Regions from separate parts of the Bradyrhizobium sp. LVM 105 genome, predicted to be linked through region 2. Evidence: predicted binding sites of a transcription regulator. Region 2 holds the regulator's gene; the other holds the start of a gene.

Region 1 (10,646 bases), on a different contig from region 2:
TGCTATCAAGCGATTCGGCGCAAGCTTTTGCGACGGCCGAGTTTGGCTCGGTGCTTCCCGGCATCGTGGCCCAGCCGCCCTTTTCGACGAATTTGCTCTGGTCCCAGGCGTAGGTCGCCTTCTTCATCTCGACCAGGTTCGCGGGTGCATCCGCGGCTTGTCGAAATTTCTCAACGCAGATCGGTGTGAGAGCTGCGACGACAGCCATCGCAGCACTGTTCCTCGCGAGCGTCTCGGCGGTCCCGCCTGTCACCCAGCCGCCCCAGCTGAAGCCCATGATTGCCAGAGCGATTGCTCCGGCCGCGGCTCCCCACAGCGCCGACCGCACGGCAGCTTTTGTCTCCCCGGAGATCTCCATCGCTTTCACCCTGACCTAGAGGTAAGTCGAGCTTCACCTGCCAAAGCGCGATGCGATGAGGATGAATCGTCATCGCGCTTTAGGTTGTCGTTTGAGCATGATCTTTTCGGAAAACCGCTGCGCACTTCTCCGGATCATGCTTTAGGGAGGCTAGACACGTCGAGCGATCGGCGTCTGTACCAAATTGCTCACGCAATCGCGCGCGGACACTCGCGCGATGCCCGATGCGCCGGTTCGGCGTCGTGAGCCGGCTCGCTTAGAAATCCATACCTCCCATGCCCCCCATGCCGCCGCCGCCCGCAGGAGCGCCGCTGCCCGCGTTCCGCTTCGGCCCCTCGGCGACCATGGCTTCGGTGGTGATCAAGAGAGCCGCGACCGAGGCCGCGTTCTGGATCGCCACCCGAACCACCTTGGTCGGGTCGATGATGCCTTTGGTGACCAGGTTGACGTATTCGCCGGACTGGGAGTCAAAGCCGTAGCCGTATTGATCCTTCTCCAGGATCTTGCCGACGATCACCGAGCCGTCTTCACCGGCGTTGATCGCGATCTGGCGCGCCGGATAGGACAGCGCCTTGCGCACGATCTCGACACCGGTCTTCTGGTCGTCGTTCTTGGTGCGCAGCCCCTTGAGATGCTCGGACGCGCGCAGCAGGGCGACGCCGCCGCCCGGCAGGATGCCTTCCTCGACGGCCGCGCGGGTCGCATGCATCGCGTCATCAACGCGGTCCTTGCGCTCCTTGACCTCGACCTCGGTCGCGCCGCCGACGCGGATCACCGCGACGCCGCCGGCGAGCTTGGCCAGACGCTCCTGGAGCTTCTCGCGGTCGTAGTCCGAGGTGGTTTCCTCGATCTGCGCCTTGATCTGGGCCACGCGCGCCTCGATGTCGGCCTTCTTGCCGGCGCCGTTGACGATCGTGGTGTTCTCCTTGTCGATCATCACCTTCTTGGCGCGACCGAGCATGTTGAGCGTGACGTTCTCGAGCTTGATGCCGAGGTCTTCCGAGATCGCCTGGCCGCCGGTCAGGATCGCGATGTCCTGCAGCATGGCCTTGCGGCGATCGCCGAAGCCCGGCGCCTTGACGGCCGCGACCTTCAGACCGCCACGCAGACGGTTGACGACGAGAGTTGCGAGCGCTTCGCCTTCGACATCTTCCGCGATAATCACCAGCGGCTTGCCGCTCTGCACCACGGCTTCGAGCAGCGGAAGCAATTCATTCAAGTGAGACAGCTTCTTCTCGTTGATGAGGACGTAGGCGTCGTCCATCTCAACGCGCATCTTGTCCGCGTTGGTGACGAAGTAGGGCGAGATATAGCCGCGGTCGAACTGCATGCCTTCGACGACCTCGAGCTCGGTCTCAAGCGACTTGGCTTCTTCAACGGTGATGACGCCCTCGTTGCCCACCTTCTTCATGGCGTCGGAGAGGAACTTGCCAATTTCCGCGTCGCCGTTGGCCGAGATGGTGCCGACCTGGGCGATTTCCTCGTTCGAGGTGACCTTCTTGGAGTTCTTGACGAGGTCCGCGACGACGGCTTCCACGGCGAGGTCGATGCCGCGCTTCAGGTCCATCGGGTTCATGCCGGCGGCAACCGCCTTGGCGCCTTCACGGACGATCGCGGCGGCGAGCACGGTCGCGGTAGTGGTGCCGTCGCCGGCCGCGTCGGCGGACTTGGAGGCGACTTCGCGCACCATCTGGGCGCCCATGTTCTCGAACTTGTCCTCGAGCTCGATCTCCTTGGCGACGGTGACGCCGTCCTTGGTGATGCGGGGGGCCCCGAACGACTTGTCGAGAACGACGTTGCGGCCCTTGGGGCCGAGCGTGACCTTGACCGCATTGTTGAGAATTTCGACACCGCGCAACATCTTGTCGCGGGCATCTACGCCGAATTTGACTTCTTTGGCCGACATCATGATCTCCGTTTTCGACTGGTCAGATCCCAAGGATCTCCCAAGGATCGCGCGCCTGGGCGGGCTCTCGAGGAGCGGGATTGAACTTGCGGGCCTCATCCTGCAAGACGCCGGCTGCGCCGACGGCTCAGGACAAGGAAGACTGACTGGAGCTTAGGCGACCTTCTTCTTGGCGACGGGCCGATCGACGAGAACGCCCATAATGTCGCCTTCCTTCATGATCAGCAGGTCCTGACCATCGAGCTTGACCTCAGTACCGGACCACTTGCCGAACAGCACGCGGTCGCCGATCTGGAGGTCGATCGGAATCAGCTTGCCGGCTTCGTCACGACCGCCTGGACCAACCGCCGTGATCTCGCCCTGCGAGGGCTTTTCCTTGGCGCTGTCCGGAATGATGATGCCGCCGGTGGACTTGTCTTCGGCTTCGATGCGCTTGACCACGACGCGGTCGTGAAGCGGACGGAATTTCATGCTGTCCTCCTGTTTTCTGGTTGTTGTTGCTTTGGATGAAATAGCAGTCGTGGCCAGCAAGTGCTAATCAGCACATAAGCCGCCGCAGGGGGCGTACAAGACCGAGCCGAACCGATATTCTGAGCGCTGCGAACGGCACGACGCCGGCCCGGCCTAATGGCGTCAAACTGGCAAAGCACGCCCACGAAGTTCCCAAGCCGAGCCCCGCGCTTTCGTTCCAGCGACTTGGCTGGAATGTGGTAGCGGATTTGACGGTGTTACATCTCACCCCCGGATGTATCACCTGCCCGCGCCCCGGAAAGGCTCATACGTGCTCGTCCCTTCTACCTCGCCCGGCGCGGTGACGGTCGCGCCTTCCTGCAGATTCGGTTTGGGGAGTCAGAATTCCGCAGAGAGGTACGGCCAGGCGTTAGGCGTCCATTATTCTCTTCATCGTGGCCCTTTGCATTGATCGCGGCGTCAAACGATTTGAAAAGGCGGCCATCTTGTTCAATGGACCTGCGACCGCCATGGCCCTTCCTTGCAAAAGCGCCCGAATCCCGCTCGCCGCGACCGGACGCGGCTTCATGGTGAGGAGGCGCAGCAAGCTTGAAGCGGTTGCGCCAGCTGCCGCATCGAATCCCGTCGCGGTGTGCCCCGGGCAGAGACTGGTCACGACCACACCGTGCGGGCGGAGTTCGTCATGCAGGGCCTCGCCAAAGGCGAGTACATAAGCCTTGGTCGCGGCATAAGCTGCGTAGCTGGGAACGGCCTGGAAGGCCAGAAGGCTGGCGATGAGGAGGATATGTCCGGATCGCCGCTTGGCCATGTCGCGGCCGAACAGATAGGTCAGCTCTGTGACCGTGGTGATGTTGAGCTGGATCATGTTCGTGGTCTGCTCGATCGGCGTGTCCAAAAAATCGCCGTGCAAGCCAAATCCGGCATTGTTCACCAAGACGTCGATCGTCACCGACCTCGCATCGAGACTGCTTTTCAGGCGGCTGGCCGCGTCCGGCGCGGCAAGATTGATCGCCTCGACCAGGACATCCACCCCGTATTTGCTGCGGAGATCCGAGGCAAGCTTGTCCATCGACTCTCGCCGTCGAGCCGCCAAGACGAGATTGACTTTCTGCGCCGCCAGCAGATCTGCGAATTCAAGGCCGAGGCCACTCGACGCGCCCGTGACCAGCGCCCATTTTCCGGCGAAGTTGTCCGTTGCTTCTTTTGACATCGTTCTCTTTCTAATTTGATCAGCGAATGGGCCGTGCGGATTCTCACTCCGAACACCGGCCCCTCCCCATTCAAGCGGCAGCGGCGTCTCGGACCTGTTCGGCCGCGGCATCCAAAAGCGCTTGAGCCAGATCGGGGTCGTTGACGACGCGCGAGAGCGTCACCGCGCCGACCATCGTCGCGAGAATGCCCATGGCCTTGCCGAGCGAGGCCTCGCCGTCGTTTCCGGCGATGAAGCGGCCGAGCACGTCGAGATGGGCTTTGATTCCCTCTTCGAATTCCGCCTTCACGTCGGGGCCCTGCCGGGCGGCGTCCGAGCCGAGCGCCACGATCGGGCAGCCGTCCATCTTCTCTCCGCGATGGTCGCCGCTGAGGTAGAACCCGATCACGGCGCCGAGTGGATCGTCAGGATGCGCCGCGGCCGCGTCTGACCATCGGCCGGATGCGCTTTCCAATGCGCGCCTGGACGCCTCCACCGCCAGATCCTCTTTTGAAGCGAACTGCTTGTAGAAGGCGCCCTGAGTCAGCCCGGCCCCCTTCATCAGATCCTTGAGGCCGATGCCATCAAAGCCGCGCTCCCTGAAGAGGCGACTGGCCACATTGATCACGGTTTGGCGGTTCTCGGCCGCCTGGGTGCGACTCACTCGCATCGCGGATCTCCATTTGGATTTCGTTCAACTGCTATATCCGATATAGAGTTCGATTACAATCTATCAATCGACGCGGCGCGATTTCGCGGGCTGCGCGGCGAAAATCCCGGGGTTTTGGATCACGCTCCCGTTACCGCCCCGAAAATTAGATTGCGAACGAAATCTAATCTGATTATAGATGTCGCATGAAATCTAATTTTGAAGGAGATGGTCATGAAAAGGGGTGTTGCGGTGCTCGCCGGTATTCTGGTTCCGGCAGGGGTAGCGACCTTCGTTGCGCTTGCCATTCCCTCCCATGAAGCCTCCGCGGTGATCGACCCCAGGCAGGAGCCCCCGATGGTCCGTCTGGTGACGGCCACTCGGGTCAGCGGATCTGAACGCGGTTTCACCGGGACAGTCGGCGCGCGAGTGGAAAGCAATCTCGGTTTTCGCGTTGCCGGGAAGATCGTCGAGCGGCTCGTCAATGTCGGTGAGCAGGTCAAATCCGGCCAGCCCTTGATGCGGATCGACGAAACCGACCTCCGCCTCGCGGTCACAGCAAAGCGCAATGCCGTCGCCGCGGCGCGTGCAGTTGTCGTTCAGACCGACGCCGACGAGCGGCGCTACGCCAACCTGGTGAGCGACGGATGGACCTCAAAGCAACGCTACGAGCAGGCGAAGGCCGCATCGGACACTGCCAAAGCGCAGCTTGCCGCCGCGGAAGCCGAAGCAGGGGTCGCCGAGAACCAGGCGACTTATTCCGTCCTGGTGGCGGATGCCGACGGAACGGTCACCCAAACGCTCGGTGAGCCGGGACAAGTGGTCTCCGCCGGCCAAGCGGTCGTTCGGCTGGCACAGTCCGGTCCTCGCGAAGCCGTGGTCGCGCTTCCCGAAACGATCCGGCCGGCGATCGGCTCGCTCGCCGAGGCGAGCTTGTATGGGAGCGATGGGCGCCGCTTTACCGCGCATCTGCGCCAGCTGTCGGATTCCGCCGATCCCCAGACCCGCACCTATGAGGCCCGCTACGTGCTCGATGGTGACGCCGCGGCGACACCGCTAGGCGCGACGGTCACGATCCGGCTCGCCAGCCAGGATCATCAGCCGGAAGTCCAGGTGCCGCTGGGCGCCGTGCTCGATGACGGCAGAGCGACGGGCGTTTGGGTCTTCGACAGCGCGACCTCGACCGTGCGCCTGCAGCCCGTCAAGCTGCTGCGCGTGACCAGCGAGACAGCCGTTATCTCCGGATCGAAGTCCGGTGACCAGATTGTTTCTCTCGGCGCTCATCTCCTGCATGAGGGCGCTCGCGTCAGGACTGGCTCGGAAAGCGGGAGCAAATCGTGAGCTTCAATCTCTCCGCCCTCGCCGTTCGCGAACGCGCCGTCACCCTGTTCTTCAACCTGCTGCTGGCAGCCGCGGGCGCCTACGCCTTCCTCATGCTCGGGCGAGCCGAGGATCCGTCCTTCACCATCAAGACCCTGACGGTCACCACCGTTTGGCCGGGCGCGACAGCGCGCGAGATGCAGGACCAGGTCGCCGAACCCCTGGAGAAGCGGATTCAGGAGCTGACCTGGTATGACCGGGTGGAGACGACGACGCGGCCGGGTTATGCCTACATGACGGTGACGCTGAAGGACAGCACGCCGCCGTCCAGCGTGCAGGAGGAGTTCTACCAGGCCCGCAAGAAGCTCGGAGACGAAGCGCGCAAGCTGCCGTCCGGAGTGCTTGGCCCCTTCGTCAACGACGAATATTCGGACGTGAGCTTCGGACTCTACGCGCTCAAGGCCAAGGGCATGCCGATGCGCGAGCTCGCCAGGCAAGCCGAGACCATTCGCCAGGATCTCCTGCACGTGCCTGGCGTCAAGAAGATCAACATCCTCGGCGAGCGTCCCGAACAGATCTTCGTCGAGTTTTCCTATGCCAAGCTGGCAACCCTCGGCGTGTCGGCAACGGATATCGTTGCCGCCCTTCAGCGGCAGAACACCGTCACACCGGCGGGCTCGATCGACACCAAGGGGCCGCAGGTCTTCATCCGGGTCGATGGCGCCTATGACAGCGTCCAGGCGATCGCCGACACGCCGATCGTCGCTGCCGGGCGGACGCTGAAGCTGTCCGACATTGCCGAGGTCCGCCGCGGCTACGAGGATCCACCCACCTACATCATCAGGCACCAGGGCGAGCCCACCATCATGCTCGCGGCGGTGATGCAGGAGGGCTGGAATGGTCTGGCGCTCGGCAAGGCGCTGGAGGAGAGGTCCGCGGCTATTGCTCGGACACTGCCACTCGGGATGACGCTGGCCAAGGTCAGCGACCAGGCCGTCAACATCACCTCGGCGGTCGACGAGTTCATGATGAAGTTTGCGATGGCGCTCGGCGTGGTGCTGCTGGTGAGCCTGCTCAGCCTCGGCTGGCGTGTCGGCATCGTCGTTGCGGCGGCCGTCCCTCTGACGCTCGCCGTCGTGTTCCTCATCATGCTGGAGACCGGCCGGTTCTTCGACCGCATCACGCTCGGCGCTTTGATCCTGGCGCTCGGTCTTCTCGTCGACGACGCCATCATCGCGATCGAGGTGATGGTGGTGAAGATGGAAGAAGGCATGGACCGCATCTCGGCGGCGGCCTATGCGTGGAGCCATACCGCGGCGCCGATGCTGTCCGGAACGCTCGTGACAATCGCGGGCTTCCTGCCGGTGGGTTTCGCGCGCTCGACCGCCGGCGAATACGCCGGCAACATCTTCTGGGTCGTGGGATTCGCCCTCATCGTCTCCTGGATCGTCGCGGTGATCTTCACGCCGTACCTTGGCGTCAAGATGCTGCCCGCGATCAAGCCGGTCGAAGGCGGTCACCATGCGATTTACGGGACGCCCAACTATCAGCGCCTGCGCAGCCTCATCACCCTCGCCGTCCGCCACAAGTTCCTGACCTGCAGCATCGTCGCCGTCGCCTTCGCGCTTTCCGTCGTCGGCATGGGTGGCGTCAAGCAGCAGTTCTTCCCGACCTCCGACCGCCCGGAAGTGCTGGTGGAGGTTAGGCTGCCGGAAGGCACCAGCATCGAGACCACGACGGCCACCGTCGAGAAGCTCGAGGGCTGGCTGCACGATCAACCCGAGGCCAAGATCATCACGAGCTATGTCGGTCAGGGCGCGCCGCGCTTCTTCTTCGCGATGGCGCCGGAGCTGCCGGATCCGGCCTTCGCGAAGATCGTCGTTCTGACGCCGGACGCGGAGGCGCGCGAGGCTTTGAAGCACCGGCTCCGAAAGACCGTGTCGCAGGGCCTTGCACCTGAGGCCAATGTGCGCGTCACGCAACTCGTGTTCGGACCCTATACGCCATTCCCGGTTGAGTTTCGTGTGATGGGGCCTGATCCCGCGCAATTGTACGCCATTTCTCAGAAGGCTCTCGAAATCATGCGTGGTGTTCCCGATGTGCGGCAGGCAAATCGGGATTGGGGCAACCGCACGCCCGTGCTCCGCTTCATCCCGGATCAGGATCGGCTGAACCTGATCGGCCTGTCGCCGGCCGAGGTGGGCCGCCAGCTCCAGTTCCTGCTCACCGGCATCGCCGTGACGCAGGTTCGCGAGGACATCCGCAATGTCCCGATCGTGGCACGCAGCGCCGGTGGCGAGCGGCTCGATCCGGCGCGTCTGGCGGATTTCTCGCTGATGAGCCGCGACGGCCGCTCGATTCCGCTCGACCAGGTCGGTCATTCGGAAATCCGACTTGAAGAGCCGATCCTGAAGCGCCGCGATCGCACCCCGGTCGTCACGATACGCTCGGATATCAATGAGGCGACCCAGCCTCCGGAGGTCTCCAAGGAGATCAAGACGGCCCTCCAGCCGCTGATCGCCTCTCTTCCGGCCGGCTATCGCATCGAATTGGGCGGATCGATCGAGGAGGCAACCAAGGCCAACGACGCGCTGGCGACGATCTTCCCGGCCATGATCGCCGCCATGCTGATCGTCGTCATGCTGCAGGTGCGATCGTTCTCGACCATGGCGATGGTCGTCCTGACCGGACCGCTTGGTCTCGTCGGTGTCGTGCCGGCACTGCTCATCTTCAACCAGCCGTTCGGATTCAACGCGATTCTGGGCCTGATTGGACTGGCGGGCATCCTGATGCGCAACACTCTGATCTTGACCGAACAGATCAAGGAGAACCTTGCCGCCGGACTTGACGACTATCACGCCGTCATCGAGGCCACGGTGCAACGCACGAGGCCCGTGATCCTCACGGCGCTTGCTGCCGTGCTGGCCTTCATCCCGCTCACGCATTCCGTGTTTTGGGGATCGATGGCCTACACGTTGATCGGCGGCACCGCCGTCGGCACGGTTCTGATCCTGCTGTTTCTGCCCGCGCTCTATGCCGCCTGGTTCCGGATCAAGCCGACCGCAGAGGGGACGCATGCGGATGCAATGGAAGAAGCCCAAGCACGGCCAGCAATGGCCGCCGAATAGGATGACGCTTGAGTGCAGGAGACCATATTGAGCAAGCTATTCACCCTCCTCTCGATTGTCTTCGCCGGCCTGGCTGGCGCAGACTACTTGAGCGTTGCACCGGCGGCTTCGCCAAACGCCTACGGATACTGTATTCAAGACCATTCCTCCGACACTCGGACATGCAGCTTCGATACGCTCGAGCAGTGCATCGTCCTCATTTCCGGTCGCGGTGGGAGTTGCGCTCGCCACCCGTGGCCGTCCGAGGGATCCGCTATGGCGGCGAACTGAACCAAGGCTGTCCGCCATATTTTGGTCGAGCCGGGCTTCGCCGAAGCGGAGCTCGGCTCGCAACCACATGGCTGGCCTCGCGATCCGGCACCAGAAAAGATGGCCGTTGCGCCCAGTCACTATTAATACTAAAGTGACTTATATTCAAAAACAGTCGTGGGGAAACAAATGCGCAAGGTTGGGATACATAACTTTCCGGACATCGACCGTGTGGTTTACGGCAAGCCTGCAGCCGAGGCTTTGAATGATGAAGCGGTGCGGCTGAATGCCAATCGCGTTTTCCTCCTGGTCAGCCGTACCCTGAATACGAAGACCGACGAGATCGAAACGATTCGCCGTGCGCTCGGCAACAAGCATGTAGCGACCTTCGACGGGATCGCGCAGCACACGACCCGCAAGCAGGCCGCCGAGGTCGCGCGTCAAGCGAAGGAGGCGCAAGCTGATCTGGTGGTAGCCGTCGGCGGAGGCTCGGCGGTCGACCTCGCGAAGATCGTCATCATGGCCATGGAACACGACATTTTCGATGAGGCAGGCTTCGACCCGTTCGTCATGGGGCCTGGCGTGCCCTTCTCTCCATTCCGTGCGCCCACAGTGCGGCAGATCGCAGTGCCGTCGACGCTGAATGGCGGCGAATACAATGCCGGTGCGCTCGTCACGGACGAGCGCACCAAGCTGAAGCAGATATTCTTCCACCCGCAGATGTCACCCGTGGCAGTCATTCTTGATCCCGACCTCAGCCTTCATACGCCCACGAACCTATGGATGGGATCCGGGACTCGCGCGATGGATCACGGCATCGAAGCCCTGTGCTCGCCAGCGGGCACGCCTTTGGCCGATGAAGTGGTCCTGGCCGGCATCCGTCTTTTGCGCGAGGGGATGCTCCGCACCTTGCAGCAACCGAATGACATGGAAGCGCGACGCCAATCGCAACAAGGCTCATGGCTCGCCGCTTTCGGCCTGCAGGCTCGTGTTCCGATGGGCGCAAGCCACGGCATCGGACACGTTCTTGGCGGCACTTTCGATGTTCCTCACTATTACTGCACGCCCGTCATCATGCCGAGCCTTCTTCGGTACAATAAGGCCTTTACAGAGGACGCGCAGAAGCGCCTGGCGGCGGCCCTCGGCAGCCCTGAGATGGAAGCTGGAGATGCCTTTGCCGGCTTCGTCAAGGCGCTCGGACTACCTACGCGTCTGGCAGACGTCGGCGTCGGCGAAGACAAGTTCGAGAAGATCAGCAAGATCGCGATCAATCATCGCTTCGTTCAGGCCAATCCGCGGCCGTTCAAGAGCGAATCCGATATCATCGATCTCTTGCGAATGGCCGCTTGACCGCACCTGGGCGCTTAGTCCGCGCC
Region 2 (10,646 bases):
CAATAGGGGCACTTCGACAGGCAGAACGGCCAGTGCACGTAGACGCCGAAGGCTTCAGATTCTTGTTTTGACGCGTTTTCCTGGCGCGAACCGGTATCCACTTCGCTTGAAAACGCTCTAGCGCGGCTCAAGGCAGATCTCCGCCAGTTTCCGGAAGGCACGGGCACGATGCGACAGGCCGAGACCCAGCGGCGGCAGGCCGTGCTTCTCGATGCTCTCCATCTCGCCGAAGGTGCGGCTGTGACCATCCGGCAAGAACATCGGATCGTAGCCGAAGCCGGCAGTCCCGCGTGGCGGCCAGACCAGCGTGCCGTCGACGCGCGCCTCGACCTCTTCGAGATGATGGTCGGGCCAGGCCACGCAGAGCGCCGAGACGAAATGGGCCCTGCGCTTGTCCGGCCTGGTGGCGCCGCGCTCCTGCAACAAGCGCTCGATCTGCGCCATCGCCGCGTTGAAGTCCTTGGTGGGGCCGGCCCAGCGCGCGCTGTAGATGCCGGGGGCGCCGTCGAGCGCGTCGACCACGATGCCGGAATCGTCGGCGAAGGCGGGCAGCCTGGTTGCCTGCGCCGCCGCGATCGCCTTGATCGCGGCGTTGCTGCGGAAATCGTTGCCGGTCTCATCCGGCTCACCGAGGCCGAGTTCACCGGCCGACACCGCCTCGACGCCGTGGGGCGCCAACAGCTCCCGCATCTCGGCAAGCTTGCCGGGATTGTGGGTGGCGATGACGAGCTTTCCGGTGATTCGGCGGTGCATGGGCCTATTGACTACGCCACAGCCAGTTTCTGCAAGTCCACGAGACGCGCAACGCCCTTGCGGGCCAGCGCCATCAGCGCCAGGAACTCGCCTTCCGTGAACGGTTCGCGTTCCGCCGTGCCCTGCACCTCGATGATGCGGCCGTCGCCGGTCATGACGAAATTGGCGTCGGTCTGGGCTTCCGAATCCTCGGCATAATCGAGATCGAGCACCGGCGTACCGTTGTAGATGCCGCAGGAGATCGCGGCGACGTTGTCGCGCATGACGTTGGCCTTGATCATGTTGCGCGCCTTCATCCAGTTGACGCAATCGGCAAGTGCGACCCAGGCGCCGGTGATCGAGGCCGTGCGGGTGCCGCCGTCGGCCTGCAGCACGTCGCAATCGACCGTGATCTGGCGCTCGCCGAGCGCCTCGAGGTCGACGATGGTGCGCAGCGAGCGGCCGATCAGGCGCTGGATCTCGACGGTGCGGCCGCTCTGCTTGCCCGCGGCGGCCTCGCGGCGGGTGCGTTCCGAGGTGGCGCGTGGCAGCATGCCGTATTCGGCGGTGACCCAGCCGCGGCCCTGGCCCTTCAGCCACGGCGGTAGGCGGTCTTCCAGCGTGGCGGTAACCAGCACATGGGTGTCGCCGAACTTCACCAGGCAGGAGCCTTCCGCATATTTGACCACGCCGCGCTCCAGCGTCACGGGGCGCAATTCGTCGGGCGCACGGCGGCTTGGCCGCATTGGGAAATCCTCCAAAACTCACGGGAAAGGCTGTTGGCGGTGCTTGTAGGTGGGGCGAAGGTGGGCGGCAAGGGCTTATTCGGCCCCTGATTCCGCGCCGGCGAACGCCACGCTTGTCAGAAGCGCCCCGGATAGACAAATTATGAGGATCTGAGAGGAGTTACCGCTGTGGCCCATCACGATCCGATCCATCTGATCGCGCCGCGCGCAGGCCTCGCCCAGCTCAACGAGCGTTCCCGCGACATCTTTCGTCAAATTGTCGAAAGTTATCTCGCGACCGGTGAGCCCGTGGGTTCGCGCAATATCTCGCGCCTGATCGCGATGCCGCTGTCGCCGGCCTCGGTCCGCAACGTCATGGCCGATCTGGAACAGCTCGGCCTGATCTATGCACCCCATACCTCGGCCGGCCGGCTGCCGACGGAACTCGGCCTGCGTTTCTTCGTCGATGCCTTGATGCAGGTCGGCGACCTCAACGAGGCCGAACGGCAGTCGATCCAGAGCCAGCTCACGTCCGTAGGCCAGGCGCACTCGGTCGAGGCGGCGCTGGACCAGGCGCTGACGCGGCTATCCGGATTGACCCGCGCCGCGGCGGTGGTGCTGACGCCAAAATCCAATGCGCGGCTCAAGCACATCGAATTCGTCCGCCTGGAACCGGAGAAAGCGCTGGTCATCCTCGTCGGCGAGGACGGCCAGGTCGAGAATCGCGTTCTGACGCTGCCCCCTGGAGTTCCCTCCTCGGCGATCACCGAGGCCGGCAATTTCCTCAACGCGCGAATCCGCGGCCGAACCCTGGCCGAGGCGCGGCTCGAGCTCGAGACGGCGCTGGGCGAGGCCCGCGCCGAGCTCGATCAGCTCGCACAGAAGGTGATCTCTGCCGGCATCGCCAGCTGGTCCGGCGGCGAGAACGAGGACCGCCAGCTCATCGTGCGCGGCCACGCCAATCTGCTCGAAGATCTGCACGCGCTGGAGGATCTGGAGCGGGTGCGCCTGTTGTTCGACGATCTCGAGACCAAGCGCGGCGTGATCGATCTGCTCGGCCGGGCCGAGACGGCCGAGGGCGTGCGCATCTTCATCGGCAGCGAGAACAAGCTGTTCTCGCTGTCGGGGTCCTCCACCATCATCGCGCCCTATCGGGATGCCGCCGGCCACATCGTCGGTGTCCTCGGCGTGATCGGTCCGACGCGGCTGAATTATGCCCGCGTGATCCCGACCGTGGATTATGCCGCCCGCATCGTCAGCCGCCTCTTGGGGGGCTGACCGGCGTCTGCTTCCGATCACGGGCGCTTGATTTTCGCTGCTCAAAGCACGATATCCGGGCCAACAATCCCTGGAAACGAGTTCGAGATTTAGCCGATGACCGATCATGACCGGCAACCCGAAGACGCGGCCGCGCCGACTGGCGAGCCCGTGGTGTCAAAGCCCTACATCATGCCCGACGATCCCGAGCCCGGCTCGGTCGAGACCTTGCAAAAGGAAGTCGCCGAGGCGCGCGATCGCATGCTGCGGACGCTGGCCGAGATGGAGAATCTGCGCAAGCGCACCACCAAGGAAGTCGCTGACGCCCGCCTCTACGGCATCACCGGCTTTGCCCGCGACGTGCTCGACATCGCCGACAATCTTCAGCGCGCGCTCGATGCCGTTCCGGCCGAGGCGCGTGCCACCGCCGATCCCGGCCTGACCTCGCTGATCGAGGGCGTCGAGCTCACCGAGCGCGCGCTGCATAGCGCGCTGGAAAAGCATGGCGTGAAGAAGCTCGATCCGCAGGGCCAGAAGTTCGACCCGAACTTCCACCAGGCGATGTACGAAGTGCCTGATCCGTCGGTGCCGTCGGGCACCGTGGTCCAGATCATGCAGGCCGGCTACACCATCGGCGACCGCGTGCTGCGGCCGGCTTTGGTCGGCGTCGCCAAGGGCGGCGCGAAGCCAGCGCCTGCGGCGAACAACAACAACGAATCGAGCAGCGCGGCCAATTGAGTTTCAACCCTCATGGTGAGGAGCCGCGCTCTTGCGCGGCGTCTCGAACCATGAAGGCCAGGGCGCCGCAGCGGGGGCCTTCATCCTTCGAGACGCGCGCGAAGTAGCGCGCTCCTCAGGATGAGGGTCTTGCAGTGTTGTGCGTCGCTTACGCACCCGCCGCGATATCCGCAGACTGGATCCTCTTCACGCCGGCCTTGGCCATATCGGCCCAGGCCTTGGCGAGCGAACCCTGGGTGTCGATGCCGCGGCAGGCGTCTTCCACCACATAGACCTCGAAGCCGGCCTTGCGCGCGTCGAGCGCCGTCCAGGCAACGCAGAAATCTGTCGCAAGCCCTGCGACGAAGACGCGCTTGATCTTGCGTCCCTTCAAATATCCGGCAAGGCCCGTCGAGGTCTTGCCGTCGGCTTCGAGGAAGGCCGAATAGCTGTCGACGTTCTTGTGAAAACCCTTGCGGATGATGAGCTCGGCGTGCGGGATCGCAAGGTCCTTGGACAGCGCCGCGCCGTCGGTGCCCTGCACGCAATGATCAGGCCACAGCACCTGTTTGCCGTAGGGAAGGTCGACGGTATCGAACGGCTTCTTGCCCGAGTGGACTGAGGCAAACGAAACGTGGCCCGGCGTGTGCCAGTCCTGCGTCATCACCACGTTCGCGAACGCCTTCGAGATCTTGTTGATGACCGGCACCACCTGTTCGCCTTCCTTCACCGCGAGGCTGCCGCCAGGCAGGAAGCAGTTCTGCACGTCGATTACGAGCAGCGCGGAGGCGTCATCCGGCTTGATGGATGTCGCTGCGAGCAACGCGCTCGGCGCGAGGGTCGCCAGCGCCGTCGTTCCAAGCATTTCCAAAACCTGCCGCCGATCCAGCATCATTCGCCTCCCTTGGGATGATCCAATAGGGGAAGCCTAGTTCCGTTCGTACACGAACAGAAGCCCGAAAATGCGGCCGGTACTGGTGAGCGGCTAAGCGCTCGCCACGCGCTTGGTGCACCTCTCCCGCGTTGCGGAAGAGGTCGGCGCGTCCGGGCGATGCGAAGCATCGTCCCGCGCGCCGGGTGAGGGTTCTATCCTCCGGGTGATTGTCCCTTTGCGGAGACACCCTCTCCCCAGCCCTCCCCCGCAAGCGGGGGAGGGAGCGCATCTCGTTCGCAGACGCAGCTACCCCTTCGGCTGAATCCCGTCGCGCACGGCGCGGAAGCGGGTGAAGGCGGCCTGCCACTGGTCGCGCGGGGCGCTGGCGATGATGCGCAGCGAAGCGCCGCCGCTCGAGAAGCGGATCCACTGCACCACGGTCACCGGCGTCTTGTCCTTGCCGCTGACGCCGTCGATCCGGGTTTCGAAGCCTTGCTGGCCGTTGATGCGGATCGGCTCCGACATGGTGACGCGGGATTCGCGCACGCCGGGGATCTGCAGCGCGGCCTCCTGGGCGAACCGGGCGCGGTCGTCGGCAGCTTGCGGGGTGGCGCCGATCAGGCCGAGGATCATGAACGGCTTCGCTTCATAGCCTGCGCTCTCATTGCCGTCGGCGAGGATAATGCTGGAGCCCGGCGCGAGGGTGCGGACGTCCTTGAAGTCGGCGAGATCGGTGATCTTGAACGGCATCAGCGCGATCTGCTCCTCGGCTGAGACCTGCTTGCGGGTGGTGGCGGTCGCGAACATCTGCCGCACCGCCTCGTCGGTGTAGATCTTGGTCGCATTCTCCGGGACCTGCACCGCGACATAGCCGGAGAAGCCGGCGCCCGGCACGATCATCGAATAGCGCTTCACCGGGGTGTCGCCGGCCTTGCCGCTCTCGGTGGTGAAATAGGCAAGGCCCGCGGGGGTCTCGACCTTGTCCTGCTTGACGCCGTTCGCTCCGGCCGGATTGGAATTGAAGGCGCTCACGACCTCGCCATAGGCGGCCGGCGGCAGCTCGGTGACCAGCACCTTGACGCTGCCGTCCTCGCTTTCGAAGCCCGGAAAGGTCTTGGCCGTGCTGAGACCGACCAGCGGCACCATGCCGAGGCGCAAGCCGGGCGGAAACACGGCGTCGGCGGCGAGGGCCGGGAGCGCCGAGGCGGCGAGAAGGGCGAGCGCGGCGAGGGGGCGGATCAGCTTCATGGGCACTCTGATTGGTTCACATTGAGGCCGTTCGATGGTCGGCCACCGGGCCGCTTTGTCGCGCGAAGCGGCTGTGGCGGCTGCCCGGCCGGTCCGCCTTTTAGCGGGTTTGGGCTTGCGGCAACAGGGCGGACGGGCTTGCGGTAGGGGGCTTGCCGAAGCCCGAACCTGTTAATAATTCCTCACCCGCAAGTGCGGTGAAGCCCGAATATGTTCTTCCAAAACCCGACGTTTTAGCCGCAGAAACGTAGCTTCGGTCCTTGCGGGCCCCTCCCCCCCTCCTATATGAGCCTCAATCATCGCAATATCGCGGATGTTTGATCTTAGGGGGTTTCGGTTTGGGTGCCTTCTGGGCCCAGCCAACCTGCCGCAAAAAGAAGGATATCAGGACCATGGGAAAGGTCATTGGGATCGACCTCGGCACCACGAATTCGTGCGTCGCCGTGATGGATGGCAAAAACGCCAAAGTCATCGAGAATTCCGAAGGCATGCGCACGACGCCCTCGATCGTCGCCGTCACGGACGACGGTGAGCGTCTCGTCGGCCAGCCGGCCAAGCGCCAGGCCGTCACCAATCCCGAGCGCACCTTCTTCGCAGTGAAGCGCCTCATCGGCCGCCGCTACGACGACCCGATGGTCGAGAAGGACAAGAAGCTCGTCCCCTACAAGATCGTGAAGGCTTCCAACGGCGACGCCTGGGTCGAGGCCGACGGCCAGACCTACTCGCCCTCGCAGGTCTCGGCGTTCATCCTGCAGAAGATGAAGGAGACCGCGGAAGCCCATCTCGGCCAGAAGGTCGACCAGGCCGTCATCACCGTTCCCGCCTACTTCAACGACGCCCAGCGCCAGGCGACCAAGGACGCCGGCAAGATCGCGGGCCTCGAAGTGCTGCGCATCATCAACGAGCCGACTGCGGCCGCGCTCGCCTACGGCCTCGACAAGACCAAGGCCGGCACGATCGCCGTCTACGACCTCGGCGGCGGCACGTTCGATATCTCCATTCTCGAAATCGGCGACGGCGTGTTCGAGGTGAAGTCGACCAACGGCGACACCTTCCTCGGCGGCGAAGACTTCGACATGCGCCTGGTCGGCTATCTCGCCGACGAATTCCAGAAGGAGCAGGGCATCAACCTGCGCAACGACAAGCTCGCGTTGCAGCGCCTGAAGGAGGCCGCTGAAAAGGCCAAGATCGAGCTGTCCTCGACGACGCAGACCGAGATCAACCTGCCGTTCATCACCGCGGACCAGACCGGTCCGAAGCATCTGACGATGAAGCTCACCCGCGCCAAGTTCGAGGCGCTGGTCGACGATCTCGTGCAGAAGACCGTCGAGCCCTGCCGCAAGGCGCTGAAGGATGCCGGCGTGACCGCCGGTGAGATCGGCGAAGTCGTGCTGGTCGGCGGCATGTCGCGCATGCCGAAGGTCCAGGAAGTCGTCAAGCAGCTGTTCGGCAAGGAGCCGCACAAGGGTGTCAACCCGGACGAGGTCGTGGCGATCGGCGCTGCGATCCAGGCCGGCGTGCTCCAGGGCGACGTCAAGGACGTGCTGCTGCTCGACGTGACCCCGCTGTCGCTGGGCATCGAGACGCTGGGCGGCGTGTTCACCCGCATTATCGACCGCAACACCACGATCCCGACCAAGAAGAGCCAGGTGTTCTCGACCGCCGAGGACAACCAGAACGCGGTCACCATCCGCGTCTTCCAGGGCGAGCGTGAAATGGCGGCGGACAACAAGATGCTCGGTCAGTTCGACCTGATGGGCATTCCGCCGGCTCCGCGCGGCATGCCGCAGATCGAGGTGACCTTCGACATCGACGCCAACGGCATCGTCAACGTCTCGGCCAAGGACAAGGCCACCGGCAAGGAGCAGCAGATCCGCATCCAGGCCTCCGGCGGTCTGTCGGAAGCCGACATCGAGAAGATGGTCAAGGACGCCGAGGCCAATGCCGAGGCGGACAAGAAGCGCCGCGAGGCCGTCACCGCCAAGAACGAGGCCGATGGCCTGGTGCATTCGACCGAGAAGGCGCTGGCCGAGCACGGCTCGAAGGTGGCCGAGAGCGAGCGCCGCGCCATCGAGGACGCCGTCAGCGACCTCAAGGAAGCGCTGAAGGGCGACGACGCCGAGGCGATCAAGGCCAAGACCAACACGCTGGCCCAGGCTTCGATGAAGCTCGGCGAGGCCATGTACAAGCAGCAGGCCGAGGCCGACGCCAAGAAGGACGCGGCCAAGGACGACGTCGTCGACGCGGAATTCACCGAGGTCGACGACGACAAGAACAACAAGAAGTCCGCTTAAGCCCGAGAGGGTGATGATGCGGGCGACTTGGACCCCACGCGCACCAACGGCCTCCTCCCTCGCGGGGGAGGCCACGGTGTCGGGCTCTGCGGGACCGATACCCGCAACGATCGATCAATTCCCAGCCGTTATGCTGAACGCCGCCGTGCCGGCTTCCGCCGCGAGGCGGAAGGGCGCTGATGTCGTCGCGCAGCGGCGGCATCGTTTCGCTCCGACTTGATTCGCGATTGGATAGACCGAGCTCATCATGTCCACGTCCACCAAGCGCTGCTATTACGAGACTCTCGAAGTCGACCGTGACGCTGACGAATCCAAGCTGAAATCGTCGTTCCGCAAGCTGGCGATGAAGTTTCACCCCGACCGCAATCCCGGGGACGACACCAGCGAAATCAAGTTCAAGGAAATCAACGAGGCCTACGAGGTCCTGAAAGACAAGGACAAGCGCGCCGCCTATGACCGTTACGGCCATGCCGCTTTCGAGCAGGGCGGCGGCGGCGCAGGGTTCGGCGCGGGCTTCGCCTCCTCTTTCTCCGATATTTTCGAAGACCTGTTCGGCATGGCCGGGCAGCGCGGCCGCGGCGGTCGCGAGCGCGGCGCCGACCTGCGCTACAACATGGAAATCACGCTCGAGGAAGCCTTTGGCGGCAAGACCGCGCAGATCGAGATTCCGGTTTCGGTCACCTGCGAGGCCTGCTCGGGCATCGGCGCCAAGGCCGGAACCAAGCCGAAGACCTGTTCGACCTGTGGCGGTGCCGGCCGCGTGCGGCAGTCGCAGGGCTTCTTCACGCTGGAGCGGACCTGTCCGGGCTGCCAGGGCCGTGGCCAGATGATCGAAGATGCCTGCCCGTCCTGCTCGGGCCAGGGTCGCGTCACCCGCGAACGCACCTTGTCGGTCAACATCCCCCCGGGGGTCGAGGACGGCACCAGGATCAGGCTTGCCGGCGAAGGCGAGGCCGGGATCCGCGGCGGCCCGCCCGGCGACCTCTACATCTTCCTGTCGCTGGCCCAGCACCAATTCTTCCAGCGCGACGGTGCCGATCTGCATTGCCGTGTGCCGATCTCGATGGTGACGGCCGCCCTCGGCGGCGAGTTCGAGGTGCCGACCATCGACAAGGCCAAGGCCAAGGTGAAGGTGCCGGCCGGGACCCAGTCCAACCGTCGATTCCGCATTGCATCAAAAGGCATGCCGGTGCTGCGGTCGCGCCAGATGGGCGACATGTACGTTCAGGTCGTGGTCGAGACGCCGCAGAACCTCACCAAGAAGCAGCAGGAATTACTGGCCGAGTTCGAAAAGCTGTCCTCCGGCAACACCCAGCCGGAATCAGAGGGCTTCTTCGCCAAGGTCAAGGATTTCTTCGGCAATCGGGCGAGTTGACCCGGCTTGACCGTATCGTCTTCGGCCTATACGTCTTTATGACCATTTTCTGACACGCCGCGGTCCTGCGGTCCCGTCCGGTCCAGACATGCCCTTGCCATCGTCCGCGCGTGCGTTGAAGAAGCCTCGTCTCGACGACGAGGTGCGCTTTCTCAGATCATGGATCGAAAAGCCGCTGCACATGGGCGCAGTGATGCCGTCGGGCAAGCTGCTGGCCCGGACCATGGCCCATTACGTCGATGTCGATTCGGACGCGCCCGTGGTCGAGCTCGGGCCCGGTACCGGTGCCATCACCTCCGCCCTGATCGAGCGCGGAATCGACCAGAAGCGCCTCGTTCTCGTCGAATATAATCCCGGCTTCTGCGCGCTGCTGCGTGACCGCTATCCGCACGCCAAGGTGGTGCAGGGCGATGCCTATCGCCTGCGCGACACGCTCTGGAACGTGCTGGGCGCGCCGGCCTCCGCCGTCGTCTCCGGCCTGCCGCTCGTGACAAAACCGATGCTGACTCGGCTGCGGCTGATCCGCGACGCCTTCACGGCGCTGGCGCCCGGCGCGCCGTTCATCCAGTTCACCTATGCGGTGGTGCCGCCGATCCCGAAATCGCTGCCCGGCGTGTCCACAGAGGCTTCGGAACGGATCTGGATGAACCTTCCGCCGGCCCGCGTCTGGGTGTATCGCAAGGACTAATTCCGCCGGCTTCCTTCTCTGCGCGGCGGACCGGTTTCGCCGAACGTATGGAAGCGGATGTCCGCACCCAAGATCCTGATCATTCCCGGCTCGCTGCGTACCGGCTCGCACAATGCGAAGCTGGCGGCGGTCATAGCCTATGAATTCGCCCGGGCCGGCGTCGACGTCACCCGCATCTCGCTCGCCGATTTCCCGCTGCCGATCTACGACGGCGATCTCCAGGCCAAATCCGGCGTGCCCAAGCACGCGATCAATCTCAAGCGCATGATCGGCGCGCATCATGGCGTGCTGTTCGTCACGCCCGAATACAACGCCTCGGTGCCGCCGCTGCTCAAGAACGCGATCGACTGGGTCAGCCGTGTGCACGAGCTGCACGAGGCGCGCGGCGAGGTGTTCCGCAACCGTGCCTTCGCGCTCGCCGGAGCCTCGCAGAGCCGGCTCGGTGCGGCGCGCGCGCTGCAGGCGCTCAGGCTGATCCTGACCTCCTGCCACGCCAATGTGATTGCCAGCCAGCTCACGCTCGCCTTTGCCGATCAGGCTTATGACGATATGGACAGGCTCAAGAACGAGGGCGATATCGCCGCGTTGAAGGAGCTGGTCGCGCAATTGATCGACATTTCCCAACGCATGATGTGAGGTGACATGACGCCAGCCGAGATCGCCCCGAAGGACCGCCTGATCGTCGCGCTCGATCTACCCAGCGTCGATGCCGCGGAGGCCATCATCAACCGTCTCG

What was found. Region 2 encodes HrcA, which represses chaperone genes, less so after heat shock. Its sites were predicted from a motif close to GTTAGCACTCNCNNNNNGNGAGTGCTAAC; they were not measured.
Region 1: the regulator HrcA is predicted to act here: its motif matches at 2,775-2,803, upstream of D6B98_RS00320 (co-chaperone GroES).

The regions. Positions count from the first base shown of each region.
Region 1 is NZ_QZMV01000001.1:58,137-68,782, reverse strand. Features, by position in the region: gene D6B98_RS00330 (hypothetical protein) at 1-358, opposite strand, end outside; gene groL (chaperonin GroEL) at 615-2,264, opposite strand; gene D6B98_RS00320 (co-chaperone GroES) at 2,418-2,735, opposite strand; gene D6B98_RS00315 (SDR family NAD(P)-dependent oxidoreductase) at 3,145-3,945, opposite strand; gene D6B98_RS00310 (TetR/AcrR family transcriptional regulator) at 4,016-4,594, opposite strand; gene D6B98_RS00305 (efflux RND transporter periplasmic adaptor subunit) at 4,802-5,914, shown strand; gene D6B98_RS00300 (efflux RND transporter permease subunit) at 5,911-9,021, shown strand; gene D6B98_RS00295 (DUF3551 domain-containing protein) at 9,034-9,291, shown strand; gene D6B98_RS00290 (iron-containing alcohol dehydrogenase) at 9,460-10,620, shown strand; gene D6B98_RS00285 (hypothetical protein) at 10,592-10,646, opposite strand, start outside.
Region 2 is NZ_QZMV01000003.1:155,742-166,387, forward strand. Features, by position in the region: gene hemW (radical SAM family heme chaperone HemW) at 1-101, opposite strand, end outside; gene rdgB (RdgB/HAM1 family non-canonical purine NTP pyrophosphatase) at 118-753, opposite strand; gene rph (ribonuclease PH) at 765-1,478, opposite strand; gene hrcA (heat-inducible transcriptional repressor HrcA) at 1,647-2,735, shown strand; gene grpE (nucleotide exchange factor GrpE) at 2,832-3,452, shown strand; gene pncA (bifunctional nicotinamidase/pyrazinamidase) at 3,601-4,323, opposite strand; gene D6B98_RS10370 (hypothetical protein) at 4,612-5,553, opposite strand; gene dnaK (molecular chaperone DnaK) at 5,946-7,847, shown strand; gene dnaJ (molecular chaperone DnaJ) at 8,095-9,222, shown strand; gene D6B98_RS10390 (class I SAM-dependent methyltransferase) at 9,311-9,910, shown strand; gene D6B98_RS10395 (NADPH-dependent FMN reductase) at 9,968-10,546, shown strand; gene pyrF (orotidine-5'-phosphate decarboxylase) at 10,553-10,646, shown strand, end outside.